2 regions of the Mesorhizobium sp. 01N446 genome follow, and region 1 is predicted to be linked to the other one. Evidence: riboswitches for the same ligand, from Rfam matches in the RefSeq annotation. Region 1 holds a riboswitch; the other holds the start of a gene.
What was found. A riboswitch is a leader RNA that binds a small molecule or an ion and turns the genes downstream of it on or off. The one in region 1 is predicted to bind S-adenosylmethionine.

Region 1 (15,745 bases):
CCTGCATCGACCGCATGCTGCTCGTGCATTCGCTCGAACATGTCGAAAACCCGCGCGAGACGCTGAACGAGATCTGGCGGGTGCTGTCGCCGGCAGGGCGCGTCGTCATCGTCGTGCCAAACCGGCGCGGCGTCTGGGCGCGCTTCGAGCATACGCCGTTCGGCAATGGCCGGCCGTTTTCGCGCGGGCAGCTCACCGAACTGCTGCGCGAGGCGAATTTCACGCCCGCCGCCTGGTCGGATGCGCTGTTCTTCCCGCCATCGCGACGGCGCTTCATGATGCGCTTCCACAATGTTCTGGAGCGCGCCGGCCGGCGGCTGTGGCCGATCTTTTCCGGCGTCATCGTCGTCGAGGCGCAGAAGCGGCTCTATCAGGGCGTGCCGGTCGCCCAGCGCGCGTCCCGCCGCGTCTTCGTCCCGGTGCTGTCGCCGCACGGCGCGACGCGGCTCGGCCGCCTCTCCGACGCCGTAGGCCCATTGGCGCCGGCTCGTCAGGTGAAACCTTCGTGATCGGTGCAAAAACTTTCCACGCGCGGCGTTTTTCCGACCTATCTGTCGTACACGGGCGGCAGCCGTCGGCTCATTTCATCCGGTTTCAGCATCGCACCTGAACGCAAGGACTTCAGACATGGCTGATCAACTGGACAATCAGGCCACCGTTCAGCCGGTCGCCGTCGAGGCCAGCAGCCTGCGTGATCAGGTTGCGACGATCAGGCGGGCGCTGGTGGTGTCGCCGGTCCGCAAATGGCTGCTGTGGACTTCGGTCGGCATCATGCTCGTCATCATCGCGACGTCGATCGGCCAGGTGCTGCTCAATCGCTGGAATCAGCCCTTCTATGACGCGCTGGCGCGCCGCGACATGGCGGCCTTCCTGCACCAGCTCCTTGTGTTCGCGATGATCGCCGGCGGGCTGCTGGTGCTCAATATCGGCCAGACCTGGCTCAACCAGATGATCCGGCTGAAACTGCGCGAGGCGCTGACACTGGACCTGATCGACCAATGGATGCGGCCGGCGCGCGCCTTCCGGCTGGCCAATGCAGGCGCCATCGGCGTCAATCCCGACCAGCGCATGCAGCAGGACGCGGCGCATCTCTCCGACCTATCGACCGATCTCGGCGTCGGATTGCTGCAGTCGCTCATCCTGCTTGTGTCCTTCGTCGGCGTGCTGTGGGAACTGTCCTCAGGCTTCGTCTTCCACGTCAACGGCTGGTCGCTGGCCATACCGGGCTACATGGTCTGGGCGGCGTTCCTCTATGCCGGCACGGCCTCCTGGCTGAGCTGGCTGGTCGGGCGGCCGCTGATCAAGCTGAACAGCGACCGCTACACACGAGAGGCGGAGCTGCGCTCCTCGATGGTGCGCGTCAACGAGAATGTCGATGCCATCGCGCTCTACCATGGCGAAGCCGATGCCAGACAGCGGCTTGAACTCGACCTCGGCACGGTGCTGGGTGCCATGCGGCGCATCTATACCGCGCAGATCAACCTGTCCTGGGTGACCGATACCTATGGCTGGATCACCGTCGTGGCGCCGATCCTGGTTGCCTCGCCGGTCTATTTCTCGGGCGATATCAGCTTTGGCGGGCTGATGATGGCGGTCGGCGCCTTCAACCAGGTCCACTCCTCGTTGCGCTGGTTCATCAACAACATCGGCGCCATCGCAGATTGGCGCGCCACGCTGATGCGTGTCGCCGACTTCCGCATCGCGCTCGATGAAACCGATGTGCTGCACGACACCGAAAGACGCATCACCTTCGATCAGAACGCCAATGGCAGCCTGACGTTCGAGAAGCTCCAGGTGGCCTCGCCGGAGGGCTGCACAAAACTCTCCGACCAGCATGTCGAAATCCACCCCGGCGAACGCGTGATGATCACCGGCGAACCCGGCGCCGGCAAGACGCTGTTCTTCCGCGCCATTGCCGGGCTTTGGCCCTGGGGCAGCGGAAAGATCGGCCTGCCGGCGGGAGAAACCCTCATCTTCGTGCCGCGCGTGCCGTATTTGCCGGCTGGCACATTGCGCGAGGTACTCAATCACGCAAATGGGCATGCGCCCGCAAGCGATGCCGATATTGTGGCGGTGCTGGCCGAGGTCGGACTGGAACGGCTGTCGTCCTCGCTTGACCGCGTCGGGCGCTGGGACCACGAATTGGGCGATGATGAACAGCGGTTGCTGGGCGTCGCCAGGCTCGCCTTGCGGCGGCCGAAATGGGTGATCATCGACGAAGCGATGGATGCGTTCGACGGCCCCTCGCTGCGGCGGGTGCTGGCGATGCTGGAAAAGCATCTGAAGGGCGCCACGATCATCAATATCGGGCGTGGCCAGCACAACATCCAATTCTTTCCGCGCGGCCTGACGATCGTCAAGGATTCCGGTGCTCAAGCGCTGAAACCCGCTCACGTCAGGGCCGGCGCCATCGATCCTCCGCCGGTCGCGGTCCGCCGCAAGAAATAGGGCTGTCTTTCCGCATCGTCGCTGCAAGCTTTATTTCGCCGCGATCGCGAAGGAGAATTTCCCGGAGAAACAAAATTTGGCGGTGGCGATGCTTGATGCCCTGCGCCTGCTTGCCTGTCTTGCCTGTGCCCAGCCAACACCGGTTGCGGCGCCACCGGATGCGCTGGCCGTCGACGTAGAGCTGGTGCTGGCCGTCGATATATCCCTGTCGATGGACGAGAAGGAATTCGCCCTGCAGCGCGCCGGCTATGTCGAGGCGCTGCGTCATCCGGATTTCATCCAGGCGGTCCGGTCCGGCAATGCCGGGCGCATCGCGATCACCTATTTCGAATGGGCCGGCACGGTGCGCGACGACGCGGTCATCGGCTGGCAGATCATCGACAGCGCGCAGAGCGCCTACAGCTTTGCCGACAAGGTGGCGGCGCGCCCGTTCCGGAGTTTTCGCGGCACCTCGATTTCCACGGCTCTTGCCTTCGGCACAGAGCTGTTCGACAGGACGAATATCGCCGGGGAACGCAGCGTCATCGACATATCGGGCGACGGCCCCAACAATATCGGGCCGCCGGTCACCGCGATGCGTGATGCGGCAACCGCAAAAGGCATCGTCATCAACGGCTTGCCGATCCTGATCAACCCATCGCCGACCTTCAAACATCTCGACCAGTATTACGCGCAGTGCGTGACCGGCGGACCCGGGTCCTTCGTGCTGCCTATCTACTCGGCCTCGGAATTTTCCACCGCCATCCGGCGCAAGCTGATCCTCGAAGTGAGCGGCATTCAGGGCAAGGCCAGCATCATTCCCGTCGACGCGGACGCGCCGATCGACTGCCTGCAAGGCGAACGCGACAGACGGTTCCTGTCGGATCCGTATTTTCCGGAACTCGACCGGTGAACTTGCGCCAAGAGCGCCAGAGACCGGCCGTCGAAGCAGTTGATACCATTACTTCTGACGTAATCGCTTTGCCTCAGGCGCTCCGGCAGATTGCCCTCACGAGGCCGGCAAGTCGGCTTCGATAGACAAGGGAGTTATGTCATGACCGCTTACGCCGTTGCCCATATGCGCCAAGTCACGATGGGCCCGCAGATCGTCGAGTACCTGCACAAGATCGATGCCACGCTGGAGCCATTCTGCGGCCGTTTCGTCGTCCATGGCGGCAACGTCGAGGTGGTCGAGAACGACTGGCCGGGCAACCTCATCGTCATCGAATTTCCCGACCGGCGGCATGTGCGCGCGTGGTATGCTTCGCCCGCCTACCAGGCGATATTGGCGTTGCGCACGGAGAATTCCCAATCCGACGTGGTGTTCGCCGACGGTGTCGAGCATCCGCACAAGGCCACGGATGTTCTGGGCTAGACGCGCCGTACTTTAGCGCTTCAGCAGGAACACCGCCTGCTGGCCGAAGAAATTCCAGAACCACCACGGCATCGACAGGCCGATCTTCTGGCCGGCGGCGTCGAGCGCGGTCGCCTTTTCCACGGTCGCGCCAAGCTCCTCGCACAAATTGACGAAGTCGCGGATGGTGCAGAAATGGATGTTGGGCGTGTCGTACCAGGAATAGGGCAGGTCCTGGGTCACCGGCATGCGGCCTTTGACGAACAGCGACAGACGCACCCGCCAATGGCCGAAATTGGGGAAGGAGACGATCGCCCGGTTGCCGATGCGCAGCAACTCGTCGAGCACCAGCTTCGGGTTGCGGGTGGCCTGCAAGGTCTGTGACAGGACGACGAAGTCAAAGCCCTTGTCGGGATAGAATTGGAGATCCTTGTCGGCATCGCCCTGGATGACGGAGAGGCCGCGCGCCACGCATTCGTTGACGCCGCGCTGCGACAGTTCAAGCCCACGGCCGTCGACCTGCTTGGTGTCCTGCAGCAATTCAAGCAGTGAGCCGTCGCCCGAACCGACGTCGAGCACGCGGGACTGCGGCGGGATGAGGTTGGCGACGACCTCGAGGTCGACGCGCTGGCTGCCGTTGACGCTCATGATATCGCCCTCCGTGTGGCGCTTGATCCTGATCCGGAAAGTCTGCAACGTTCCGGGGTCATGCGCTCAGCCCTCTCGCCCGCGCCGCCGAGCCGATGAAGCCGTTGATGGCGGCGAACAGTTCCGGCTCGTCGAGCAGGAAGGCATCGTGGCCGCGATCGGTCTCGATCTCGACGAAGGACACCGAGGCGCCGGCGGCATTGAGCGCGTGCACGATGGAGCGGCTTTCTTCCGTCGGAAACAGCCAGTCCGACGTGAACGACACCAGGCAGAAGCGGGTCTTGGTTCCGGCAAAGGCGTCCGCCAGCCTGCCGCCATGGTCGGCGGCAATGTCGAAATAGTCCATGGACCGCGTCATATAGAGATAGGAATTGGCGTCGAAGCGGTCGACGAAGGTCATGCCCTGGTGGCGCAGATAGCTTTCGATCTGGAAGTCGGCGTCGAAGCCGAACGTCAGGTGGTCGCGATCCTGCAGATTGCGACCGAATTTGCGGTGCAGGGCGGCTTCCGAGAGATAGGTGATGTGGGCAGCCATGCGCGCCACCGCCAGGCCCTTTTCCGGGCGCTTGCCATGCTCGAAATATTTGCCGCCATGCCAGTCCGGATCGGCCATGACCGCCTGCCTGCCGACTTCGTGGAAGGCAATGTTCTGCGAGGAATGGCGCGCGCCGGTGGCGATCGGCAGCGCCGAAAAGACACGCTCGGGATAGCTCGACGCCCATTCCAGCACCTGCATGCCGCCCATCGAGCCGCCGAGCACGCAGAACAGTTTCTCGATGCCGAAATGGTCGATCAGCATCTGCTGCGCGCGAACCATGTCACGGATGGTGATGACCGGCAGGTCGAGCCCATAGGGCTTGCCGGTGGAGGGGTTGGTCGAGGCCGGGCCGGTGGAGCCCAGGCAGCCGCCGATGACGTTGGAGCAGATGACGAAGAAACGGTTGGTGTCGATGATCCTGCCGGGGCCGATCAGCACTTCCCACCAGCCCGGCTTGCCGGTCACCGGATTGGTGTTGGCGACATGCTGGTCGCCGGTCAGCGCGTGGCAGACCAGGATGGCATTGGAGCGGGCATCGTTCAGCGTGCCATAGGTCTGGTAGGCGATCTGGAACGGCGACAACAGCGTGCCGGCGTCGAGCTTGAGCGGCTTGTCCGCCCCGAAGCGCAACACCGGGCTCGACGGCTGGTCGGCCTCGTTGTTGGTCTTTCCTGCGCGCAGAGTGGCCATTCACGTACTCACTTGCTGCATCGTGCCAGACGAAAAACCGTCGCCGATGCGTCCGTCCGGCCGGCCGCGGACAATAAAAAACCGGCATTGCCATTCGCAAAGCCGGTTACGTCACGCAAACGGCCCTTTAGCGAATTGTTTAACGTGGCTGCAAGCCGACCGGCCAAATCACCACGGAACTGTCGCTGTCCTTCTAGAACTCGCTCGCCCCGCCGTCAATGCCGGCTGTCTGGGCCGGCCACTAGGCCAGCTGCTGGCCCCACTGCCACCTCTCGACATTGCGGGCCGTGGCTTGTATTTCCGCTGCGGCCTCCGGATGGAGGCATTTTCGACGGATTTTGCAAAAAATGAACCAGACACCGGATCAGGCACGTCCAACCCCGCGCGCGGGCATCATGGACATCGACGCCTATGTGCCTGGCAAGAGCGCCGCACCCGCTGGTGTCGACAAGGTCTACAAGCTGTCGTCGAACGAGAACCCGCTTGGCCCTTCACCGAAGGCGATCGAGGCCGCGCGTGAGGTCGCCGCCAGGCTGGACATCTATCCCGACGGCACCGCCCGGCGGCTGCGCGAGGCGATCGCGGACGTGCATGGCCTCAACGCGCAGAACATCATCTGCTCCAACGGCTCCGACGAGATCCTCGGCCTCTTGGCGCAGACCTATCTCGCACCCGGCGACGAGGCCATATTCACCGAACACGCCTTCATGGTCTACAAGATCTACATCCAGTCTGCCGGCGCCACCCCGGTTGTGGTCAAGGAGACCGATGAGCGCGCCGACATCGATGCGATACTTGCCGCCGTCACGCCGCGCACGAAAATCGTGTTTCTCGCCAACCCCAACAATCCGACCGGCACCTATTTGCCGTTCCAGGAGGTGCGCCGCTTGCATGCCGGCCTGCCCAGACATGTGCTGCTGGTGCTCGACGCGGCCTATGCCGAATATGTCCGCCGCAACGACTATGAAGCCGGCATCGAACTGGTCGGCAGCGCCGAGAATGTGGTCATGACCCGCACCTTCTCCAAGATCGGCCTCGGTGGCGCGCGGATCGGCTGGATGTACGCGCCCCTGCACATCGTCGACGCCATCAACCGGGTACGCGGGCCTTTCAACGTCAATGCGACGGCGATCGAGGCCGGCATCGCGGCGATCCGCGACCGCGCCCATGTCGAGCGCAGCGTGGCGCACAACGAGACCTGGCTCGCCTGGCTGAGCGCGGAGATGACCGGGCTCGGGTTGCGGGTGACGCCCAGCGTCGGCAATTTCCTGCTGATCCATTTTCCCGACGACCAGAAGCATTCGGCGGCGGCGGCGGACGACTACCTGAGCGCGCGAGGCTATATATTGCGGCGTGTTTCCGGCTACGGCTTTCCCAACGCGCTGCGCATGACCGTCGGCACGGAAGAGGCCAATCGCGGCGTTGTCGCCGCGCTCACGACATTCCTGAAAAGCTAGAACGCCCCGAAAAGCTGGAACACCATGACCTCACCGATGTTTGAAAAGATCGCGCTGGTCGGCATCGGCCTGATCGGCTCGTCGCTGGCCCGCGTCATCCGCCGCGAAGGCCTTGCCGGCCACGTTGCCATTTCCACCCGAAGTGCTGCAACGCTGAAGCGGGCGGAGGAGCTTGGACTGGGGGATTCCTACACGACCGACGCAAAGGAAGCGGTCCGCGATGCCGATCTGGTCATCGTCTCGGTGCCGGTCGGCTCGTCCGGCGCGGTGGCCGAGGAAATCGCGCCGGCGCTGAAGAAGGGGGCGATCCTCACCGATGTCGGCTCGACCAAGGCGTCGGTTATCGCGCAGATGCAGCCGCACGTGCCTGAGGGCGTCCATTTCATTCCCGGCCATCCGCTAGCGGGGACGGAAAAATCCGGCCCGGATGCCGGTTTTGCCGATCTGTTCGACAATCGCTGGTGCATTTTCACGCCGCTGCCGGACACCGATCCGGATGCGCTGGAAAGGCTGTCGGAGTTCTGGCGCCGCTGCGGCGCCAACATCGATACGATGGATCCGCAGCATCACGACATGACGCTCGCCATCGTCTCGCATCTGCCGCACATCATCGCCTACAACATCGTCGGCACCGCCGACGATCTGGAATCGGTGACCAAGACGGAAGTCATCAAATATTCCGCCTCCGGCTTCCGCGACTTCACGCGTCTGGCCGCCTCCGACCCGACCATGTGGCGGGATGTCTGCCTGCACAACAAGGACGCCATCCTCGAAATGCTGGCGCGGTTCTCGGAGGACCTGGCCTTCCTGCAGCGGGCAATCCGCTGGGGCGATGGCGACAAGCTGTTCGACCTGTTCACCCGCACCCGCGCCGTGCGCCGCTCGATCATCGAGGCCGGCCAGGACATCGATGTGCCCGATTTCGGCCGCCAGGCGATCGAGCATCCCGTCAAGAGCTAGGCTGTTTCAGGCCAGGTCGCCGCGACCATGGCCAGCGTCTCGGCCCGGTCCGGCGCGCCGAGCCTGCCGCCGAAGCGCAGGCATTTGAGCGCGGCGGCGGCACTGGCAAAGCGCAAGGCCTGCTCGACAGGCATGGCCTCCGCCAGCCCGACGGCAAAGGCGCCGTGAAAGACGTCGCCGGCGGCGAGCGTGTCGACCGCCTTGATTCTTGGCGCGGCGACATGGCGGGATGATCCCGACGCGCGATCGAACCACCAGGTGCCTGCAGCGCCGCCGGTGATCGCGACGAACGCATCGGTGCGGGAGGCCATATCGGTGCAGGCGGTCTCTAGATCCATTGCATGGCCGCATATGATGCGGACCGCCGGCTCGGAGGCGACGATATGCGAGGCCAGCGGCAACAGCTGCTCCAGCACGGCCAACGGCGCCGTATCGGCATCGAGGATTGCCGGCCGGCCGGCTCCCCGCGCGGCTTTCAGGGCAAGCGCCGCGGCACCCGGCCACCGCACGTCCACCAGCACGGCATCGAATGGCGTGATGTCGGCGAAAGGCAAGGCTTCGGGATCGGCCTGGGCCAGCCTGTCGTAGAAAGGCACGATGATGCGCTCGCCATGGGCGTCGACCAGGATCGAGGCCAGTGCCGAGCGGGCGCCGCTGACGCGGCGGACGTAGCTGCAGTCGACACCCTTGGCCTCGATCCCGGCGACCAGCTGATCGCCGATGAGGTCATCGCCGGCACTCGCCCATAGCGATACGTCGGCGCCCAGGCGATGCGCGGCACAGGCGGCGCTCGTCGCCATGCCCGAGGCGATCTGGACGCCATCGGCGGCGATGAACTTGCCCTGATGCGTGGGCAGCGTCTCGACACGCAGGATGGTGTCCAGCGTCAGCGCGCCGACACTGAGGAGCCTCGCGGGTCTTGCCATGGCCGCGCTATTGCACCGGCTTGATCTTGCCGAGCGGGATGAAGCCGAGCGAGGCCTTGCCCTTGATCACCTTCAGCGGCATCGATGGTTCTTTGCCGAGCATGGCGAGCGCGGCAAAGCCCTGTTCGATCGCATCCTTCTGCTCGGGTATGGCGCCGGCCAGGATGGATGCCACGGCCTTGGGGTCCTTGATCCGGATCATCAGGTCGGCATCGACCAGGCCTTCGGCGTCGACCGACAGCGGCCCGGAAACGGTAACGCGCGCCGTGCCTGATGACAAATCGAGGTTGCGGATTTCGAGGCTCTGGCCACGTAGGCTCTTCACCTGCGTTCCGATCAGCGCGACACCATTCTTAAGCGTGGCGTCGCCGCTGGCATCGAGTGCCGGCAGCACGCGCCCGCCGATCGCATCCGCATCGATCTCCAGATCGGTGAAACTGCCGGCATAGTCGACGTCCTGACCGTTCGGCTGCAGCTGGCCGGCCGCCCTGCCGGCGCTGAACAGTTCCACCGGATCGGTGTCGTCGGCCGGGTCGGTCTGGCCCGACAGGCCCTCCGCCTGCAGCGCAATGCGCTGCGGCAGCGGCCATGACAGATTGACCTTGGCCTGCAGATTGTCCCAGTCGATCCACAGCGGCACCATGCCGGGAACGGAGGTCCTGAGTGGACCACGCAGATCGGCGACCGGCGACAGAGGCTGGGTGATCTGGGCGACGGCGTTGAAGGAGCCGGCCGAGGCCGCGATGTTCTTGGCGTCGTCCTCGTAGGCGAGGTTGTCGCAGGAGACGGTGAAGCTCAGCGGATAGCCGCTGACCTGGAGATTGGCGCAGCCGGCCTCGATGCCGCTCTTGTTCAGCGTGGCGACCGCCTTGTCGGTTTCAGTCCTGACCTTGTCGGCCAGGTAGAACCAGCCGCCGCTATAAAGGGCGAACAGCACAACGATGAACGCCACGAGCCAGAACAGGCCGCGGCGGGACTTAGGTTGGCGTTCGTCACTTGACGTCATGCTTTGGCTCTCACTAACGCATTGGTATTGGTGGACGGAGCTTTGATTCCGACAACACCAGGCAGGCTTGACGGATAGGTAGCTGGGGACGGACAGAAAAAACACCGGTTTCCGGTGCGGTGTTGCCATTCTTTTTGCAATCAGGCGCGGCGATATGGGCGATTTTTGGGTGTTTGGCTACGGGTCACTGATCTGGCGGCCGGGTTTCGCGCATGTCGAGACGCGGCGCGCCCATCTGCACGGCTATCGCCGCTCGCTCTGCGTCTATTCCTTCGTGCACCGCGGCACGCGCCAGCGGCCCGGGCTGGTGCTCGGTCTCGACCATGGCGGCTCCTGCGTCGGCCTGGCTTTCCGTGTGCCTGGCGAATTGCGTGACGAGGTCATCGCCTATCTGCGCGAGCGCGAGCTTGTCACATCAGTCTATCTCGAACGCACGCTCAAGGTCCGCCTCGAGGACGGCGGCGCGGTCGAAGCCTTAGCCTACATCGTCGACCGCAAGCATGAGCAATATGCCGGCGCGCTGGATGCCGCGCATGCGGCGGCGGTGGTGCGGGGCGCCGTCGGCCAATCCGGCAACAACGAGGACTATGTGCTCAGCACGCTGAGGCATCTGGAGGCACTGGGCATCCGCGACCATTGGCTGGAGGACGTGGCGCGGGGGATAGCGCCTTTGTGAAGCGCTGGCTCTGCTGAAATAGGCGGTCAGGCCTTTGACCTCGACGCGGCAAGACCTAGCTTAGGCGTCGAACCCCAGCCAGCGGGCGGCATTCGCCCCATCCCCATCATCACGGAGATTCGTCTTGCAGAAACGCCGTCTCGGTCGCACCGACCTTTCCATCGCGCCGCTGGTTCTGGGCGGCAACGTCTTCGGCTGGACCGCTGACGAGAAAACCTCTTTCGACCTGCTCGACCGCTTCGTCGGGGGCGGGCTCAACGCCATCGATACGGCCGACGCCTATTCGCGCTGGGTGCCGGGCAACAAGGGCGGCGAGTCGGAAACCATCATCGGCAACTGGATGAAGGACCGCGGCAACCGGGACAAGGTCGTGGTGATCACCAAGGTCGGCTCGGATATGGGGCAGGGGCACAAGGACCTCTCCGCCGCCTATATCGAAAAGGCTGTCGAGGCCTCGCTGAAGCGGCTGCGGACCGATGTCATCGACCTCTATCTGTCGCACTGGCCGGACCCGGCGACGCCCTATGAGGAAACGCTTGGCGCCTACGAGAAGCTGCTTGCCAAGGGCAAGGTCCGTCACATCGGCTGCTCGAACCTCGACGTCGGCCAGTTGCGCGCCGCGCTCGACGTGGCGAGCCTGCGCAGCCTGCCGCGCTACGAGGTGCTGCAGCCGGAATACAATCTCTACGACCGCTCCTCCTTCGACGGGCCGTTGCGCGATCTGTGCGTGGCCGAGGATATCGGCGTCATCACCTATTTCAGCCTGGCCAAGGGCTTTCTCAGCGGCAAATACCGCAGCGAGGCCGATCTCGGCCAAAGCGAGCGCGGCGAGGACGTCGGCAGCTATCTGAACGCGCGCGGCATGCGCATCCTGGCCGCTCTCGATGCCATATCCGCCAGGCATTCGGCGAAACAGGCTGAAGTCGCTCTCGCCTGGGCGATCGCGCGGCCAGGTGTCACCGCACCGATCGCCAGTGCCACCAAGCCCAGCCAGATGGACAGCCTGATCAAGGCAGCGTCGTTGAAATTGACCGCCGACGACATGGCCGAACTCGACAGCGCGAGCGACTGAGCCTTCGGCTGCCGGTCCACGCACGAACGTCCAAGACCACGCCTCAGCCTTGCCATAGCGTCCTTCGCTGTTGGCAAGACAGAGGGTGCAATGACGGAGCCGCTTCTTTCGCAGCCGCAGCTTTGGCGGCCGCTGCTCGCTCTGGTGCTGGCCGCTACGGTGGTCATGGGCAGTCCAGGGCCGGCAACGATAAGCGTCACCGCTGTCGGCGCCGCCTTCGGCCTGCGCGATTCTGTGCGCTACACTTTGGGGATCGTTCTCGGCACGATCGCCGTGCTTCTGGTGGTGGCGACCGGGATCATGGCGGCGCTTTCCTCGATGCCGAAGCTGGCGCCGGTCCTGGTTGTCGCGTCGGCCGCCTACATCCTTTATCTCGCCTTCAGGATCGCCACGGCGCCGCCGCTGGCGGCGCGCACGGCCGAGGCTGCGCGTCCGACCTGGCTTGCCGGTTTTCTGCTGGCGGTCGCCAACCCCAAAGCCTATGTGGCGATCGCCGCCGTGTTCGCCGGCGCCTCTTCAAGCCAGGGCGATGCGGTACTCGGCCTGTGGTTGAAGCTGACGGTGCTCGCGGCGATGATCGTTGTCATCCATGCCGTGTGGCTGCTTGCCGGCGCGGCGTTCGCGCGCTTCCTGCGCAGGCCTGTCGCATCGCGGATCATCAACCTGGTCTTTGCCGCCACGCTGGTGCTGACCACGGTGCTGGCCGTCTACGGCTGATCGCCCGGCCGGAGGCCCTTCAGGCCTTCGCGCCGAGTTCCCGCAGCCGCTTTAGTGCCGTCGGCGGGAAGGCGGGCGGGTTGGGCGCGCGGGCCGCTTCGATGAGCATCTGGTCGCAGGCGGCTTCCGTCTCGCCGATCAGCCGTGCCATGAACTCGTCCTTGCTGAGGCCCGGCGGGATCGGTGGCAGGAAACGCGCCTTGATGATGCCGGGATAGCGCAGGAACTTGCGGCGCGGCCAATAGAGGCCGGCGACATGGGCCACTGGCACCACTGGTACGCCAAGCTGCGCATAGATTTCGACGATGCCGTATTTGTAGGCCGGCTCGTCGCCCGGCGCCCGGCGCGTGCCCTCGGGATAGATGATCAGCTGGCGCGGGTTGCGCGCCATCTCTTCCTTGGTCGCCGCGACCACGGCCTTCAAGGCCTTGGAGCGGCTGCCGCGATCGACCGGGATCATGCGCATCTTCATGATGTACCAGCCGAAGAACGGGATCCAGGTCAGCTCGCGCTTGAGGATGTAGAGCGGGTCCTGGAGGAAAGGGAAGAAGGCGATGGCATCCCAGAACGACTGGTGCTTGGGCGCCAGGATGAAGGAGCCTTCGGGCAGGTTCTCCTGCCCGGTGATGTCGTTCTTCGTTCCGGCGATCTTGTCGTAGAGCCACATGCAACTGCGCGACCAGAATTTCGGCACGAACCAGGCGCGGTGGCGAGGCGACAGGAAATAATAGGGGGTCCAGAGGATCATCTGGACGATCAGATTGACGTAGAAGACGAAATTGAACGCCAGCGATCTGACATAGAGCATGAGGGAGGTCCGGTGAGGAAGTGTGCGTTGGTTACACCAAGCGCGGGGAAAAAGGAAATGGCGCGGCCGTGTCCCGGCCAATGCTGAAGCACGGCTCACGCTAGCCCAATCGTGCCAGCCGCTCCTTTAGACGCGGTGCGGCAAAGTCTAGGAAGGCGCGCAGCTTGACCGGCAGCAGGCCGTGGCCCGCATGCACGAGGCTCACCGGCCATGGTTCCGGCTCGAACTCTTGCAGCAGGATGCTGAGCATGCCGGATCGCACCGCGGCATCGACCTGATAGGAAAGCACTTTCGTCAGCCCGACGCCGGCAACCGCGGCATCGATCGCCGCTTCGGCGGTGTTGACCTGAAGGCGTGAGCGGATCTGGACCGTGACGTCCGTCTTGCCTCTGGTGAAGCCCCAAGGGGCGGCGGAGGAAAGTCCCTCGAAGGTGATGCAGTTGTGCGTGCTTAGGTCTTCCGGGATCGTGGGTATCCCGTGTTCGGCCAGATAGGCCGGGCTGGCGCAGACCACACGGCGGATCGAACCGACGCCAACGGCGACAAGGCGCGAATCGGGCAAGTGGCCGATGCGCAACGCGAGGTCGAAATGGTCTTCAACCAGCTGGGTTATGCGGTCCGCCGGGGTCAGGCGGATGTCCACGTCGGGATAGGCCGCGAGAAAGCCGGTGACCACGGGCAGCACATGGAGACGACCGAACACGACCGGCGCGGTGATGGCCAGTTCACCGGTCGGAGCGCTGTATTCGCCGGCCGCGGCGCGTTCCGCCTCGCCGACGTCATCAAGGATACGGCGGCAGGCCGCAAGATAGGCCTCGCCGGCGTCGGTTGGCGTCAGCCGGCGCGTCGAACGGTTCAGCAGCCTTGTGTTGAGATGGCGTTCCAGATCGGAGACCTTGCGGCTGACGGTCGCCAGCGGAACGCCGAAACGGCGGGCCGCGGCGGAAAGGCTGCCGGCCTCCACCGCCGCGACAAAGAGCGACATGGCTTCGAGACGATCCATAGCTTCTTCCAGAAAATGGAAGGAATGATTGCAGATATGCCATCTGCATTTCAGGAATGGAAGGGGCTATATCTCCAGCATGGCTTTGTGCGCAGCATAGCCACGCAATGGAGTTCCTATGTCTGAAAGCCGCCCACCCCTTCCGCCCTTCACCGCCGAGACCGCGGCGCAAAAGGCGCGCATGGCAGAGGATGCCTGGAATTCGCGCGATCCCGCGCGGGTCGCGCTCGCCTATACGACCGACAGCCGCTGGCGCAACCGCGCCGAATTCCTGCAGGGCCGCGATGCCATCCAGGCTTTCCTGACGCGCAAATGGAGCCGCGAGCTCGACTACAGGCTGATCAAGGAGGTCTGGGCCTTCCACGGCAACCGCATCGCCGTGCGCTTTGCCTATGAATGGCGCGACGACAGCGGCTCCTGGTTCCGCAGCTATGGCAATGAGAACTGGGAGTTCGACGAGCACGGGCTGATGCGCCTGCGCATCGCCAGCATCAACGACCTGCCGATCGCGGAAGCCGACCGCAAATACCATTGGCCGCTGGGACGCCGCCCGGATGATCACCCGACATTGTCGGCGCTCGGGCTCTAGCGCCATCCCCGCAAGGAGGTTTCGATGAACGCGCATGCTTTCACCAGCGATGTCGCCTTTACGCCGACCGTCAAGGCGATCCAGGCGCGCAAGGGCTCGCGCCAGTCCTACGCCCGCGTCGAGGAGCGCGGCGGCTGGCAAGCCGTCATCACGCCGGACCTTGCCGCCTTCATCGGGATGCAGACCAGCGTCTTCCTATCGACGGCCAATGGCGATGGCCAGCCCTACATCCAGCATCGCGGCGGTCCGGCCGGCTTTCTCAAGGTCTTAGACGAAAAGACGATCGGCTTTGCGGATTTTTCCGGCAACAGGCAGTTCATCACGCAAGGCAATCTGGCCGACAATCCACGCGCCTTCCTGTTCCTGATCGATTACATGCTGCGCCAGCGCATCAAGATCTGGGGCACGGCGCGCGTCGTCGAGAACGATGCCGAGCTGATGGCGAGGCTGATGCCTGGGGATTACAAGGCGCGGCCCGAACAGGTTATCCTGTTCACGATCTCGGCCTGGGATGCGAATTGCCCGCAACACATTCCGCAACGCTTCGAGGCGGCTGATGTGGCGGCAGCGCTTGGCGAGCGGGACAGGCGCATCCAACTGCTCGAGCAGGAGATCATGCAGCTGAAAGCCGCGTCGAAGGGGACCGACCAGGGATGATGGAACGGTGGCTCAGCCGCCGGCTGCGGTCTCGGCCAGCGCGATGCCGTCAGGGGTCGGTTTCACCGGCACGATGCCGCGCGCCAGCGCCAGCAGGTATTTGGTGTATTCGGTGAACAGCACGCGCAACGCCCGCGGCTTTGTCAGCCAGCCGCCATTGTCGAGATTGGAATTGACCACCGGATAGGGTTCCAGCTTGGCGCCATGCAGCAGGCGG
Region 2 (15,745 bases), on a different contig from region 1:
AACAAGGCCTGAAACAAAATACCGGGAGCGGGCCGAACCGCTCCGGCGAGGCAACGAGGAAGGCATACGGGTCACATCGCGGCGCTGCCGGCAACCAGCAGGCACGAAGAAGTTCCCTCAAGGAACCAAGCCCCGCGAGCGCAATCCGAACGGAGAATTTCACCCGTGGCATGGGCGACGTCCCAGCCGCGCTTGGGAAGGTTTGCCGCGGCGGCAGCCATGCCAAGGCACATGAGAGAGGATTGATCATGCTGATCTCGCAGATTCTCGATGACGCCGAGACCATCCGCGTCGTTGCCCGCAATGGCGGCAAGACCCGGATCATCAACGGCGCCCGCAGCGTCTATTCGCTGGCGATGGAGGCGGCCCGCACCGGCGTCGGCCTCGCCACCCTGATCGAGCGCAAGGGGCTCGGCGAGACGGTCGATCTCGATGCCGCCTACAAGAAGGGGCGGCTGTTGTCGCCGATCAATCACCCCGATCCGGCGCACCTGCATCTCACCGGCACCGGCCTGACGCATCTCGGCTCGGCCGCAACGCGCGATTCCATGCACAAGAAGCTCAGCGCCGATGGCGAGGAGCAGCTCACCGATTCCATGAAGATGTTCCGCATGGGTCTGGAGGGCGGCAAGCCCGCCAAGGGCCAGGTCGGCGTGCAGCCGGAATGGTTCTACAAGGGCAACGGCACGATGGCCGTGGCGCCGGGTGCCGCGCTCATGTCACCGGCCTTCGCCAAGGACGCCGGCGAGGAACCCGAAATCGCCGGCATCTATGTCATCGGCGACGACGGCGCCGCCTTCCGCGTCGGCTTCACGCTGTCGAACGAGTTTTCGGACCATGTGACCGAGCGGGTGAACTATCTCTTCCTCGCCCATTCCAAGCTGCGCAACGCCTCGTTCGGGCCCGAGATCCTGATCGGCGACCTGCCTTCCGACATCCGCGGCACCTCGCGCATCGTGCGCGACGGCAAGACGCTGTGGGAAAAGCCGTTCCTGTCGGGCGAAGCGAACATGTCGCACACCATCGCCAATCTCGAACACCATCACTTCAAATATTCGGCGTTCCGCCAGCCCGGTGACGTGCATGTGCATATGTTCGGCACCGCGACGCTGTCCTTCGCCGACGGCGTCAAGACCGAGGCCGGCGATGTGTTCGAAATCGAGGCCGGCGATTTCGGACTGCCGCTGCGCAACCCGCTCGAGATCGAAAAGCCGGTGAAGGTGGCGGTGAAGGCGCTTTGAGAGCGTGATCTCCCCGCTTCTTGGGGAGATGGCCGGCAGGCCAGAGGGGGGCGTTGTCCCGCCAGCGTAGCAATGGAAGCAACTGTGCCTTCCGCTATTCCTGACGCTCTTAGGAGAGGTCGCGATCCTTCGCGCCTCCCTCTGCCCTGCCGGGCATCTCCCCACGAGGGGGGAGATATTGGCAGCTTCTCAATAAATATCGAAGTCGAAATACTTGGCCTGGATCTTCTAGTAGGTGCCGTCGGCGACGAGCGCATCGATGGCTGCGTTTAGCTAGTCGCGCAGGGGCGGTGTCGTCGAGGCGCACGGCAATGCCGGCTTGCGTTTCGGTGCCCTTGACGTCGCCGACCAGCTTGCAGCAGCCGTCGCTCGACTTCTTCAGCCAGTCCACCAGCACGAACTTGTCCGAAATCACGGCATCAAGCCGGCCGTTGGTCAGGTCGGTGATCGCCTCTTCCGGCGCAGGCAAGTATCTTGCCCGGCGGCAATCGGCGCTCAGCGTGCGGCGCGGAAGTGCTTGGAGAGCTTCAGGCCCTGTGCCTGGTAGTTGGAGCCGAGATCCGTGCCGTAGAGCGACTGCGGCCGTTTCAGCATGTGCTCGTACACCAGCCGGCCGACGATCTGGCCATGGTCGAGGATGAACGGCACTTCGTGGCTGCGCACCTCAAGCACCGCCCGGCTGCCGGTGCCACCAGCCGCCGAATGGCCGAAACCCGGATCGAAGAAGCCGGCATAGTGGACGCGGAATTCACCGACCAGCGGATCGAAAGGCGTCATCTCGGCGGCGTAGAGTGGTGGCACGTGCACCGCTTCCTGGCTGACGAGGATGTAGAATTCGTCGGGGTCAAGCACCAGCTCGCCGGCGCCGCTCTTGTGGATCGGTTCCCAGAAATCGACGACATCCTGCGCGGCGCGCTTGTCGACATCGACAAGACCGGTGTGGTGCTTGCCGCGATAGCCGACCAGCCCGTCACCATCGCCCTTGAGATCGATCGACAACGCGATGCCGCCGCCTGAAATATTCGGCGGGTCGGTGGCAACCAGCGTCTGCGCGCGGTGCAATTCATGCAGTTCAGCTTCCGAGAGCAGCGCGTTGCCGGTGCGGAAGCGGATCTGCGACAGGCGCGAGCCGGTGCGCACGACGATCGGGAAAGTGCGCGGGCTGACCTCGAGATAGAGCGGACCGTTGTAGCCGGCGGCGATCTTGTCGAACTCGTGGCCGCGGTCGGTCATGACACGGGTGAAGATGTCGAGCCGCCCGGTCGAGCTCTTCGGGTTGGCCGAAGCGGAAATCTCTGCCGGCAAGGCAAGGCTTTCGAGCAGCGGCACGATGTAGACGCAGCCAGTCTCCAGCACCGCGCCTTCGGCCAGATTGATCTCGTGCAGCTTCAGCCTGTCGAGCTTTTCCGAAACGTTATGGTTGGGACCCGGCAGGAAGGACGCGCGCACCCGCCAGGCCTTGTCGCCGAGCCTGAGATCAAGGCTGGCCGGCTGGATCTGGTCGGGATCAAGAGCACGTCGCGACTTCAGCGCACCGGACTGGAACAGCGCCGCGATGTCCTGATCGGGAAGAATGCCTGTCTGCCGCAAAGCTTCGCTCCTGGGCGACCATTTCTTGGCGCAGGTCTTGTCGCAAAACCGTGGGACACCTTTGCGAAACCTGCTTGGTACAAACCTCTTAATGAAGCCGGCAATTGACGCAAGCGTGGTACGGGTCTAAAGGATCGTTATCCCGTGGTGATTTGGCCGGTCGGCTTGCAGCCACGTTAAACAAGTCGCTAAAGGACCGTTGGCCGTGAGGCCGTATGGACCGGTTGCGACTTTCGTGACCGGTTTTTTTGTGTCTGGAAACAAAAGCGATGAGCAGCAACAAGCGCAACTGGAAGCCTCAGACAGCCCTCGTTCATAGCGGAACCCTGCGTTCCGGCTTCGGCGAGACCTCGGAGGCGATGTACCTGACCCAGGGCTATGTCTACGAAACGGCGCAGGCGGCGGAAGCCCGTTTCAAGGGCGAGGAACCCGGTTTCATCTATTCGCGCTACGCCAATCCGACCGTCGACATGTTCGAAAAGCGCATGTGCGCGCTGGAAGGCGCCGAGGACGCACGCGCCACGGCGTCGGGCATGGCGGCGGTGACGGCGGCGCTTCTGTGCAGCGTCAAGGCCGGTGACCACATCGTGGCGGCGCGCGCCCTGTTCGGCTCCTGCCGCTGGGTGGTCGAGACGCTGGCGCCGCGCTACGGCATCGAGGCGACGCTGGTCGACGGCACCGACATCGCCAACTGGGAAAAGGCGGTCAGGCCCAACACCAAGCTGTTCTTCCTGGAGAGCCCGACCAATCCGACGCTGGAAGTGGTCGACATCGCCGCCGTCGCGTCGCTCGCCAACTCGATCGGCGCGCGGCTCGTCGTCGACAATGTCTTCGCCACGCCCTTGCAGCAGAAGCCGTTGCAGCTCGGCGCCCATATCGTCGTCTATTCGGCGACCAAGCACATCGACGGCCAGGGCCGCTGTCTCGGCGGCGTGATCCTGTCGGACAAGAAGTGGATCGACGAGAATTTGCACGACTATTTCCGCCACACCGGCCCCAGCCTGTCGCCCTTCAACGCCTGGACGCTGCTGAAGGGCCTGGAGACGCTGCCACTGCGCGTGCGCCAGCAGACGGAAAGCGCCGGCAAGATCGCCGATTTCCTGGCCGAGCAGCCGCAGATCGCCCGCGTCATCTATCCCGGCCGCGCCGACCACCCGCAGGCCGAGATCGTCAGGAAGCAGATGTCGGGCGGCTCGACGCTGATCTGCCTCGACGTCAAGGGCGGCAAACAGGCGGCCTTCGCCTTGCAGAACGCGCTCGACATCGTGCTGATCTCCAACAATCTCGGCGACGCCAAGAGCCTGATCACCCATCCGGCGACGACGACGCACAAGAATTTGAGCGAAGAGGCGCGCGCCGAACTCGGCATCGGACCGGGCACGCTCAGGCTGTCGGTCGGCCTGGAGGACGCCGACGACCTGCTGGAAGACATCGCGCAGGCGCTGAAAGCGGCAAAATAGTAGATGTCTTTGGCTTTCAGGCGCGCGACGAAGCCTCTTCCAGCTCCGTAGCCTTGGTGCCGATGGTCATTGCATTGCCGCGCCAGTCGACCGCGCCGCCGAGCCAGCCGCGTGCCCACATGGCTGGCAACATCAAGTCCCGCGCGATCATCGCCGCGACCGTGCGCGGCGACAGGTGCCAGCCCTTGGACCAGGCCAGGGCGCATTCCGGAAGGTAGAAGGCCGCCAGCACGGCGATGGCCGTCAGCGGCAGGCTGACGCCGGCGCTGGCTGCCGCAAGCAGCGCAAATGCCAGCGGCACCACCGCGCCGGTCAGGATTTCCGGCGTGAAGAACAGCGGGAAGGTGACGCGGCGCAGACGCGCCCAGCGGGCCTGGCGCGACCAGACCGTGCCAAGCGTGCGCCTGCCAAGCGGCTGCTCGAAGGGTGCCGCGACAAGATTGACGCGCAGGCCAATCGCGCTCACCAGCTTGGTCGCGGCGGCGTCCTCGGCGGCTTCGGCGGCCAGCGCGCGGATGCCGCCATTGGCATCCAGCACCGGCTTGTTCAATAGCATGCTCTTGCCCTGGGCAAAGCCAAGGCCGAGCGCCTCGCCGGCATACTGCCAGCGGGCCTGCAGCGTGTTGAGGAAGGCGCATTCGACCTCGGCCCAGAAGCCCTCCGGCCGCGAACCGATCGGCGTCGAGCAGACAAGGCCGGTATCCGTCCGCCAAGCCGCCATCAAATGCTGGATATAGTCTCTCGGCATCAGCACGTTGGAATCGGCCAGGACGACCCAGTTGTGCCGCGCGGCTTCCCAGCCCTTGACGCAATTGTTGAGCTTGGGATTGGCACTGAACCGGTCTTCGCCGATCAACAGCCGGGCCGGCACTTTTGGGAAGCGGTCAATGGCGGCGCGGATCAACCTGACCACCGGGTCGTCTCCATGGGCAACGCAGAAGATCAACTCATAGCGTGGCCAGTCGAGCGAAAAGGCGCGCTCCAGCGTCTCCTGCGTGAACGGCTCGACGCCGCGCCAGGGTATGACGACCGACACGGGCGGCGATTTGCCGGCTGGCCGCGCGATCGCGGTGCGCCGTTTCAGCTGTGACGCGGCGAGCAGAATGCTCGCGGCGTTTGAAAGGATAAGAGCAGTCGAAAGCGAGGCGGCTATGAGAGTGAGTTCCATCGAGATCCGGTCACTCCAGAAGAGACAGCCTGCATGTGGCCGTTTTCAACAGTTCGACAGAGCGGCGAGTCGCCCGGTTCGTGCACACCACCATTGTCATGTGTCACTTAAATGACATTCTTTGCCGGCACCTGCGTTTCAAGGCCAGGCGCGACAAGACGCGCACGTTGACCTGCTCGCCGGGAGCGCCGAAAGGTATGGGACTGTTTTGGAGCCGCCTATGTACCGCGCCGTTACGCGCAACATCGAAGTGCAGGTCAGGCCGTTCTACCTCGAGGATCGCTCGGATCCTTCGGAGAACCGCTATGTCTGGGGCTATCAGATGACGATCGACAACCAGTCGGACGAATTCGTGCAGCTTCTGTCGCGCTATTGGCACATCACAGACGGCGCCGGCCGGGTCGAGGAAGTGCGCGGCCCGGGCGTCGTCGGCGACCAGCCCGAACTCAATCCCGGCGACAGCTATCAGTACACGTCCGGCTGCCCGCTCTCGACGCCGTCAGGCATCATGGTGGGTCACTACACGATGCGCAACAAGCGCGGCGAGACCTTCGACATCGCCATCCCGGCGTTCTCGCTGGATCTGCCGGGAACCAGGCGGACGGTAAATTAGCGTCTTTCTCTCCGTCACTATACGGGGAGTTGAGGAATGGTCCGCGCAGCGGACGAAAAGCCAACTGCTTGGCTTTTCGAATGACGAACGCCCGGCAGGACAATGAGGGCCGGGCTGATGAGATTGTCGAGGACGGGGTCTGCGCACGGCTATTCGCCAAAGTCAGCGCCGCCCCTCATCCGCCCTTCGGGCACCTTCTCCCCGTAAACGGGGAGAAGGCAAGGAGCTTCACTGCGCCGCGAATTCCGCCGGGTCGAAGTCGTACTGCTTCGAGCAGAATTCGCAGGCGACATGGATGCCGCCGTCCTCGGTCGAGTCCTTGATCTCCTGCGCGGAGAAGCCCTCGAGGATACCGCGGATCTTGTCGCGCGAGCATGAGCACTGGTCGGCGACGGGAACGCCGCCGAAGACGCGCACGCCATGCTCGTGGAACAGGCGATAGAGCAGCCGTTCGGCGCCGATCGTCGGGTCGATCAGTTCGGTCGGCTCGATCGTGCCGAGCAGCGCCAGCAATTCCTGCCAGGAATTGTCCGCCGGATCATGGATCTCCTCGCGCGGATCGCCGTCGCCGCCCGGCAGGTCCGGAATGCGCATGCGCTCGGGCGACTGCGGCAGGAACTGCGCCAGGATGCCGCCGGCGCGCCATTGTTCGCGCGCGCCGCCAGGGCCTGGCGTCAACAGCTTGGCCACGGACAGCCTGATATCCGTCGGGATCTGCTCCGACTGGCGGAAATAGGTGCGCGCCGCATCTTCCAGCGTTTCGCCATCGAGCTGGACGATGCCTTGATAGCGCTGTGTATGGGCGCCCTGGTCGATGGTCAGCGCCAGCACGCCGCTGCCGAGCAGCGTCTGCTGGGACGTTTCGCCTGCAGCGATCAAGGCCTCGAGCCGATCGGCATCGAAGCGCGCATAGGCGCGCAGCGCCGACGGCGTCGAAAAATCCGCCACCAGCATGTCGACCGGCCCGTCGGTGCGGGTCTGCAGGATGAACTTGCCCTCGAATTTGAGCGAGGTGCCGAGCAGCACCGTCAGCACACAGGCTTCCGCCAGCAGGCGGGCGACCGGCTCGGGATAGTCGTGGCGGCTGAGGATGGCGTCGAGCATCGGCCCGAGCTGGACGGTCCGGCCGCGCACGTCGAGCGGGCCGACCTCGAACGGCACGACATGGTCGTCGCCGGCATAGCCGAACTCGCCGAGTTTGGGGTGATGTTCAGTCACTTGATGCGTTTCCAACATGACAAAGCTCCAGGGCGCGGCCATGCCGCCCCCTGGGGTGCATGCGTCCAAACGCGCTTGATTTGCGTGATGCGGCGCAGATAGGCATCGCGCCCCCGCAGATCAAGCGCCCAGACCTTTCAAAGCCCAAGCCACCTCAAGCCCCAAGACACCAGGCAAGCACCGCCTTCTGGGCGTGGAGCCGGTTCTCGGCCTCGTCGAAGACCACCGAATGGGGTCCGTCGATAACCTCGTCGGTCACTTCCTCGCCGCGATGCGCCGGCAGGCAATGCATGAACAGCGCGTCCGGTTTGGCATGCGCCATCAGCTTGGCATTGACCTGATAGGGCGAGAAGACGTTGTGGCCGCGGGCGCGATGCTCCTGGCCCATCGACACCCAGCAGTCGGTGACGACGCAGTCGGCCTGGTCGACGGCTTCCTCGGGCGAGCGGGTGAAGAGCAGCTTGCCGCCATGCGCCTTGGACCAGTCGATGTGCTTCTGCGCCGGCTCGCTGCCTTCGGGCACGGCGACGTTGAGGTTGAAGCGGAACCGCGCCGAGGCTTCGAGCAGCGAATGCAGCACATTGTTGCCGTCGCCGGTCCAGGCGATGGTCTTGCCGGCCACCGGACCGCGATGCTCCTCGAAGGTCATGATGTCGGCCATCAGCTGGCAGGGATGGGTGTCGTCGGTCAGCCCGTTGATCACCGGAACCGTGGCATTCTCGGTCAGCTCCAGCAGCCGCTCATGCGAAGTGGTGCGGATCATGATCGCATCGACATAGCGCGACAGCACCTTGGCGGTGTCGGCAATGGTTTCGGAGCGGCCGAGCTGCATTTCGGTGCCGGTCAGCATGATGGTCTCGCCGCCAAGCTGGCGCATGCCGACGTCGAAGGAGACGCGCGTGCGCGTCGACGGCTTGTCGAAGATCATCGCCAGAACCTTGCCTTCGAGCGGCCTGGTGCGCTCGCCGGCCTTGAGGCGCGCCTTTCGCACCACCGCGTCGTCCAGCATGAAGCGCAGGTCGCCCTCGGAAACGGTGGACAGATCGGTGAAATGGCGAACTGACATCGGCAATTTTCCGGAATTACTTCGCGGCGGCCACGGCGATGGCATCCGCCAGGCCTTTGGCACCGGCGCGGATGCGGTTGAGCGCTTCGTGGATCTCGGCGTCGGTGACCGTGAGCGGCGGTAGCAGGCGAATGACGTTGTCACCAGCCGGAACCGCCAGCAAATGCTGGTCGCGCAGCGCCATGTTCACCTTGGTGTTGGGCATGGCGCATTTGAGCCCAAGCATCAGCCCGGTTCCCCTGATGTCTTCAATGACATCGGGGAATTCGTCGGCGATCGCCGCCAGGCCCTGCTTCATCAGCAATGCCTTGCGCTGGACATCCTCGAGGAAGCCGTCCTCCAGCACCACATCGAGCACGGCGTTGCCGACAGCCATGGCCAGCGGATTGCCGCCGAAGGTGGTGCCGTGCACGCCCGACGTCATACCGACCACGGCCTCGTCGGTGGCCAGGCAGGCGCCCATCGGGAAGCCGCCGCCAATACCCTTGGCGATCGCCATGATGTCGGGCGTCACGCCTGACCATTCATGCGCGAACAGCTTGCCGGTGCGGCCGATGCCGCACTGGACCTCGTCATAGATCAACAGCAGGCCGTGCTGGTCGCAAAGCTGCCGCAGCCGCTTCAGCGACTGCGTCGGAACCGGGCGGATGCCGCCCTCGCCCTGCACCGGTTCGATCAGGATCGCGGCGGTCTCCGGCGTGATCGCCTTCTCGGCGGCATCGATGTCGTCGAAGCCGACCTGGTCGAAGCCTTCGACCTTCGGGCCGAAGCCTTCGAGGTATTTGTACTGGCCGCCGGCCGCGATGGTCGCCAGCGTGCGGCCATGGAAGGCGCCTTCGAAGGTGATGACGCGGAAGCGCTCGGGATGCCCTTTGACGAAGTGGTAGCGCCGCGCCGTCTTGATCGCGCATTCCAGCGCCTCGGCGCCGGAATTGGTGAAGAACACCTTGTCGGCAAAGGTGGCGTCGGCCAGGCGCTCGCCCAGCCGGCTCTGTCCCGGAATCTCGTAGAGATTGGAGACGTGCCAGAGTTTTCCCGCCTGCTCGGTGAGAGCCGCGACCAGGTGCGGATGGCTGTGGCCGAGCGAATTGACCGCGATGCCGCCGGCAAAATCGAGATATCGCTCGCCTTTGTCGGTGACCAGCCAGGTTCCTTCCCCATGGTCGAAAGCCAGGGGAGCGCGAGCAAAGGTCTCGTAAAGCGCCGAACCGCTCATTATATGCGTCTCCGGTACCGGAAAATCAAAAAAGCCGCCAAAGCGGCGGCCTTGTGCGGCTTATCGTGTTTTTCGGCCATGAAGTCAACGAAAACGTCGCGTAGTGGCACGCGACAAGCCCCCTAACTCGACGCCGGCTCATGAGCGACCGGGCAAGTTGGGGAAAACCGAAAAAACCGATTCGTGTTGCACTTGGGACTCTTGTCACCGAGTCAGCGCATAAGGTAATTGTAGTCGAGAAATAACTAGATTTCGTGCGGCGGACCTAATCACCAGATATATGTGGTGTCTGCCCCAGCAAGGTTGCTGGGTCGGGAAGGGATTCCGATTGCGCACGGTTAGCAGGAGCGCGGTCTCATGAACTGGACTGACGAGCGGGTCGAACTTCTCAGGAAACTGTGGTCGGAGGGTCTGAGCGCAAGCCAGATTGCTGCCCAGCTTGGAGGGGTGAGCCGAAATGCCGTCATCGGCAAGGTGCATCGGCTGAAGCTGTCGGGCCGCGGCCGTGCAACGGCAACGCCGGCACGCCAGAAGAAGGCCACACAGGGCTCGACCGTCCAGAAGTCGGTGGCGCGCGCCGCAAGCACGGCCCGCCACGTCACGACATCGATCGGCGCGACCGCCCTTCAGACGCAATTCGACGCCGAGCCGGTGGTGCGGCACTATATCCGCCCGGTCGAGAACGTCGTGGTACCGATCTCACGGCACCTGCAGCTCGTCGAACTGACCGAGCGGACCTGCAAATGGCCGAACGGCGATCCGCTGTCGGAAGACTTCAACTTCTGCGGCAACGAGGCTGCCGAAACGGGGCCTTATTGCAAGTATCACGCGCGTGTGGCCTTCCAGCCGGCGGCGGAGCGGAGACGCAATCGCTGAAGGGAATAGGGCAGTAAGGCAGTAGGGCAATATGTTTTGAGCCGCGCTGATGAGCGCCTTATCTCAACCTACTGCCCTACTGCCCTACTGCCCTACTGCCCTACTGCCCTACTGCCCTACTGCCTACTGCCTACCCTCACAGCCACCCATTCTTGCGGAACCGCCAGTAGAGAAACGCGCAGATCCCCGCGATGGTGGCGAGCACAATCGGGTAGCCATATTCCATCTTCAGTTCCGGCATGTCGGTGAAGTTCATGCCGTAGATGCCGGCGAATGCGGTCGGCACGGCCAGGATGGCGGCCCAGGAGGCGAGTTTCTTCGAGATCGCCGTTTCCTGGCTCTGACCGACCAGAAGGCTGGCCTCGAAGGCAAAGGCCAGCACCTCGCGCAGACTGTCGATCTTTTCCTGGACGGTGCGGATGTGGTCGGTCACGTCGCGGAACAGCGGATGCATGGCTGAATGGATCTGCGGCAGGTCGGCGCTGGTCAACCGGCGGCAGACTTCCACCAGCGGAAGTGCCGCGTTGCGCAGGCGCAGCAGATCGCGGCGCAGCATGTAGAGCCGCTCGATGTCTGGACCGGTCATCGGCTTCAGAAGAACCCTGTCCTCGATCGCCTCGACCTCGTCCTCGATCTGCTCGAGCACGGGCATGTAGTTGTCGACGATGAAATCGAGAATGGCATAAAGGACGAAATCCTCGCCCTTGGCCAGCGAATGCGGGCAGCTTTCCCAGTGCTGGCGCACAGCGGCGTAGGACGTCGACGGGCCGTGCCTGACGCTGACGATATAGCCCGAACCGACGAACAGATGCGTCTCGCCGAAAGTCACCCGTCCTTCGATCAATTGCGCGGTGCGGGCGACGATGAACAGCGCATCGCCATATTGCTCGATCTTCGGCCGCTGGTGTGGATGCTCGGCATCCTCGATCGCCAGCTCATGCAGATGGAACTGCGCCTGGACGCGCAACAGGAGCTCGCGATCGGGTTCGAGCAGCCCGATCCAGACGACGTGTCCCGATTTCTTGGCCCATTCGCCGGCTTCCTCGATCGGAATGTCGGCGATACGCCGCCCGGCCGTGTACACGCTGGAGGCGATGATGCCTGATGTCGGCGCCGCGGGCTTGAACTCTCGGACATATTCCATCGCAGCCTCCTGGACGCAGGACCTTATCAAGGCCTGAGAAGCTTAACGCCGGGATAGTTTAGCGCAATATGATCTAGCGTTCGAGTGGACGAACGTTCATTTCGCCGGAAGCGGCGCCGAAAGGCTGATCTTGTCCGTCTTGTCGCCTTTCGGCCGCTCGGCCGGCATCTGGTCGCCGGTGACGATGTAGTAGATGGTCTCGGCGATGTTGGTGGCATGATCGCCGATGCGTTCGATGTTCTTGGCGCAGAACAGCAGATGCGTGCAGGGCGTGATGTTGCGCGGATCTTCCATCATGTAGGTCAGCAATTCGCGAAACAGCGACGTGTACATCGCATCGATCTGGTCGTCACGGTCGCGCACGAAGCCGATCTTGTCGACCGAGCGCGAGGCGTAGACGTCGAGCACTTCCTTGAGCTGGGTCAGCGCCAAATTGGCCAGGGCCTCCAGGCCGCGGAACAGGCTGGTCGGCTGGCGGCCGTCGGTGACGGCGACCACCCGCTTGGCGACGTTCTTGCCGAGGTCGCCGACCCGTTCGAGGTCGGCCGAAATGCGGATGGCGCCGACGATCTCGCGCAGGTCCGTCGCCATCGGCTGGCGCTTGGCGATGATGATGATCGCCTTGTCGTCGATCTCGCGCTGGCCGTCATCCAGCACGGCGTCGTCGTTGATGACCTTCTGGGCCAGCCCCGGATCGGCATTGACGAGAGCGGCGACCGCCTGCTCGACCATGCGCTCGGCATGGCCGCCCATCGCCGCGATACGCTTCGACAGGTATTTCAGCTCCTCGTCATAGGCGCTCATTATGTGCACGGACTGCATGGATGAAATGCCTTCCCACGGTTCTTGATCTTGAGTCGTTTCCTCGAATCCCCGCTGATACGCTAGCCGGATGACAGAAAAAAGAAACGGTTCCAGGGAAAACTAGGGCAGTATCAGTGCGTCGGCAAATGAACCGCGAAGGCAGCGCCCTTGCCGACCTCGGATTTGATCGTCAGCCTGGCATTGTGGCGCGTCAGGATGTGCTTGACGATCGACAGGCCAAGGCCGGTGCCTTTCTGGGTCCGGCTGGTTTCGACGTCGATGCGGTAGAAGCGCTCGGTGATGCGCGGAATGTGCTCCTCGGGAATGCCGGGGCCGAAATCCCGGATGGTGACGTCGATGCCGGGTTCGGAACCGTCATCGGCATGTGTGATCGACACCACGACGCGGCCGCCGGACTGGCCGTATTTGCAGGCGTTTTCCAGCAAGTTCTCGAACACCTGGAACAGCTCGTCGCGATCGCCCGGCACATTGAGAGGTCCCTTGGCGAAGTCGCGCTCGATGACGACGCTGTTTTCACGGGCAAGCGGGGCCAGTGAATCGATGACGCTGTCGACGGTCTGGCGCAGGTCGACCTCGGTTCCCGGCTTCAGATAGGGCTTCATCTCCAGCCGGGACAACGACAGGAGGTCATCGATCAGGCGCGCCATGCGGCCGGTCTGGTTCTGCATGATCTGCAGGAATTGGTCGCGCGCCGCCGGATCGTTGCGGGCCGGTCCGCGCAGCGTTTCGATGAAACCGGCGATCGAGGCGAGCGGAGTGCGCAATTCGTGGCTGGCATTGGCGATGAAATCGGCGCGCATGCGGTCGATCCTGCGCGTTTCGCTCTGATCCTTGAACACCAGCACATAGAGGTCGGTGCCGTGCCCGACCGAGGACGCGCTGACCCGGTAGGCCCGTTCGACCGGCAGCTTCTCGGTATAGTCGACGACATCGGAGGCGATCGTGCCCGACAGCACGCTGTCGAGCAGGGACTGCATTTCCGGCGCCCGGAATTTCAGCGGCAGCGACAGGCCCGGTGCGATGCCGCCGAAAGCCGCAAAGGCGGCGGCGTTGGCATGGACGATGGTAGCGGAGCGGTCGAAAATGATCAGCGGGTCGGCGACGGCCGCCGCCAGATATTCGCCCGACAGGCGCTGCAGGCCGATCGCCTCGATCGCCGCGGTATTCTCGCCGTACTGGCGCAGGCCCGCGGCCGGCAGCATCGCGGCGAAGAGCAACAGGAGCAGCGCCGGCACCAGCACGTAGGCGGAAATATTGGCAAAGGCAAAAGCTGTCAGAACCGCGACGACACCGGCCGCAAGCAGCCAGCGGCTGTGCCATAGCCGGATGGCCATGGCTTGCGCCACACTTGCCTGCTCTGCGCTTTGCTCAGCCATCCGCGCGTCCTATAGCCCTCTCGGGCGCTGTCCGGCCGTATGGCAACTTCCTGCTAGACCGGCATGGAGGCTCCCAATAGCATGAGTCCGTAAGCTGAAAAGGGTTCGTCGCGATGAAAAAAGCCAAGGAAACTCCCGCAACACCGACGTCAGGTCCGTTGAAGATCAAGATCGACGGCAAGGAGCGGGAGTTCGACATCGAGAATCCCGAGCTTCCGGACTGGGTGGAGGCCAACAAGCTGACCGCGGGCGGCTACCCATACGACAAGAAGATGAAGAGCGACGAGTATGACGAGACGCTCGAGAAATTGCAGATCGAACTGGTCAAGGCGCAGGCATGGCTGCAGGCGACCGGCAAGCGGGTGATGGCGCTGTTCGAGGGCCGCGACGCCGCCGGCAAGGGCGGCACGATCTTCGTGGTGCGCCAGTATCTCAACCCGCGCACGGCGCGCAACGTGGCGCTGACCAAGCCAACCCCGACCGAACTGGGACAATGGTACTACCAGCGTTATGTCGACCATTTCCCCACGGCAGGCGAATTCGTCACCTTCGACCGTTCCTGGTACAACCGCGCCGGCGTCGAGCCGGTGATGGGCTTCTGCACGCCGGAGCAGCATGAGAAGTTTCTCGATGAGACGCCGCATTTCGAACGGATGATCGTCAACGACGACATCCACTTCTTCAAATTCTGGCTGAACATCGGCCGGGAAACGCAACTCGAGCGCTTTCACGATCGCCGCTACAGCCCGCTGAAGAGCTGGAAGTTCTCGCCCATCGATATCGCCGGTATCACCAAATGGGACGACTACACCAAGGCGCGCGACAGCATGTTCGAGCGCACCCACAAGGAGTTCGCGCCATGGATCATCGTGCGGGCCAATGACAAGCGCCGCGCCCGGCTGGCGGTGATGCGGCGGATCCTGCTGTCGCTGCCCTACGAGGGGCGCGATCTCGATATCGTCGGCAAGGAAGACAAGAAGATCATCGGCGAAGGGCCGTCATTCCTCGGCAAGCAAGACTGACGCTTACTGCGCCGCGGGGCCAATGGGCAGCGCGGCGCAGATTCTTCCGGATCGTTCAGGCTGCCAGCCGGGCGATCCGCTGCAGGCGACGTAGCGTGGTGTCGTCCTGCAACGCCTGCTGAAACAGCGATATCTCCTGGTCGATGCGGTCGCACAGCGCGCCGGTGTTGCCCTTGAGCAGGCCGCGGGTCTGCAGCAAGGCGGCGACCGGCTTCTTGGCGAGTTGCCTGGCGCGGCCGAGTGTCGCTTCTTCCACGCCGTCATGCACGATCTCGGCGACGAGGCCGAGTGCCCTCGCGTCCTCGGCGTGGAGCGTGTCGCCGAGACAAAAGAAGCGGAAGGCGCCGGCATAGCCGAGCTTCTGTGGCGCCAGGATGCTGGTCGCCGCGTCCGGCACAAGGCCGAAATCGACGAACGGCACCCGGAACGTGCTTTCATTCGAGGCGATCACCATGTCGCAGTGGAACAGGATGGTGCAACCGACGCCGACGGCATCGCCGTCGACGCAGGCGAGGATTGGCTTGGGGAACGTCGCCAGCGTGCGGAACATGTCGGTGACGGCGGCGATCAGCTTCTGATGCTTGGTGGCGTCGAGGAATTCGGAAAAGTCGCCGCCAAGGCAGAAGCAGCCTGCCAGGCCACGCAACACGACGACACGCACCTCGTCATTGTCGGCGGCTTCATGGAATGTCCTGGCAAGGCTCTCATAGGCCCTTCTGTCGAGCACCGGCCGGCCGTCATTCGACGACACGGTGACGATCAGCGTGTGGTTGCGCAGTTCCGGTTGCGGGTGCGGGTTCATGGCGGTGTCCAACGTCATGACGCCCTCCTCTGGCCGAACATGTCGGGATATCCCCGGGCCAGGACAGGAGCATGGTGATTGCGGCGCGAACGCACCACGTCCAGCGTATGCTCGTTGAAGGAGAGCAG

Region 2: it holds a riboswitch for S-adenosylmethionine, as region 1 does, so the genes downstream of both, AC1DPX_RS00185 (O-succinylhomoserine sulfhydrylase) here and metX (homoserine O-acetyltransferase MetX) in region 1, are expected to answer to the same signal.

The regions. Positions count from the first base shown of each region.
Region 1 covers NZ_JBFTRA010000010.1:92,649-108,393, reverse strand. Annotated here, with positions in the region: gene AC1DPX_RS29510 (class I SAM-dependent methyltransferase) at 1-509, shown strand, start outside; gene AC1DPX_RS29505 (ABC transporter ATP-binding protein/permease) at 628-2,448, shown strand; gene AC1DPX_RS29500 (DUF1194 domain-containing protein) at 2,537-3,340, shown strand; gene AC1DPX_RS29495 (DUF1330 domain-containing protein) at 3,482-3,802, shown strand; gene metW (methionine biosynthesis protein MetW) at 3,815-4,429, opposite strand; gene metX (homoserine O-acetyltransferase MetX) at 4,488-5,657, opposite strand; SAM riboswitch at 5,765-5,842, opposite strand; gene hisC (histidinol-phosphate transaminase) at 6,005-7,114, shown strand; gene AC1DPX_RS29475 (prephenate/arogenate dehydrogenase family protein) at 7,139-8,074, shown strand; gene AC1DPX_RS29470 (sugar kinase) at 8,071-9,000, opposite strand; gene AC1DPX_RS29465 (DUF2125 domain-containing protein) at 9,008-10,006, opposite strand; gene AC1DPX_RS29460 (gamma-glutamylcyclotransferase) at 10,161-10,682, shown strand; gene AC1DPX_RS29455 (aldo/keto reductase) at 10,807-11,754, shown strand; gene AC1DPX_RS29450 (LysE family translocator) at 11,845-12,471, shown strand; gene AC1DPX_RS29445 (lysophospholipid acyltransferase family protein) at 12,491-13,279, opposite strand; gene AC1DPX_RS29440 (LysR family transcriptional regulator) at 13,380-14,282, opposite strand; gene AC1DPX_RS29435 (nuclear transport factor 2 family protein) at 14,401-14,871, shown strand; gene AC1DPX_RS29430 (pyridoxamine 5'-phosphate oxidase family protein) at 14,896-15,528, shown strand; gene AC1DPX_RS29425 (YdcF family protein) at 15,541-15,745, opposite strand, start outside.
Region 2 covers NZ_JBFTRA010000001.1:35,795-51,539, forward strand. Annotated here, with positions in the region: gene mmsB (multiple monosaccharide ABC transporter permease) at 1-12, shown strand, start outside; gene araD1 (AraD1 family protein) at 249-1,241, shown strand; gene AC1DPX_RS00175 (hypothetical protein) at 1,351-1,710, opposite strand; gene AC1DPX_RS00180 (2'-deoxycytidine 5'-triphosphate deaminase) at 1,737-2,831, opposite strand; SAM riboswitch at 2,966-3,043, shown strand; gene AC1DPX_RS00185 (O-succinylhomoserine sulfhydrylase) at 3,101-4,291, shown strand; gene AC1DPX_RS00190 (ceramide glucosyltransferase) at 4,308-5,459, opposite strand; gene apaG (Co2+/Mg2+ efflux protein ApaG) at 5,680-6,072, shown strand; gene AC1DPX_RS00200 (Hsp33 family molecular chaperone) at 6,301-7,332, opposite strand; gene argF (ornithine carbamoyltransferase) at 7,445-8,356, opposite strand; gene AC1DPX_RS00210 (aspartate aminotransferase family protein) at 8,373-9,572, opposite strand; gene AC1DPX_RS00215 (GcrA family cell cycle regulator) at 9,930-10,448, shown strand; gene AC1DPX_RS00220 (magnesium and cobalt transport protein CorA) at 10,585-11,592, opposite strand; gene phoU (phosphate signaling complex protein PhoU) at 11,689-12,414, opposite strand; gene AC1DPX_RS00230 (ATP-binding protein) at 12,528-13,793, opposite strand; gene ppk2 (polyphosphate kinase 2) at 13,907-14,815, shown strand; gene AC1DPX_RS00240 (enoyl-CoA hydratase-related protein) at 14,871-15,635, opposite strand; gene AC1DPX_RS00245 (acyl-homoserine-lactone synthase) at 15,632-15,745, opposite strand, start outside.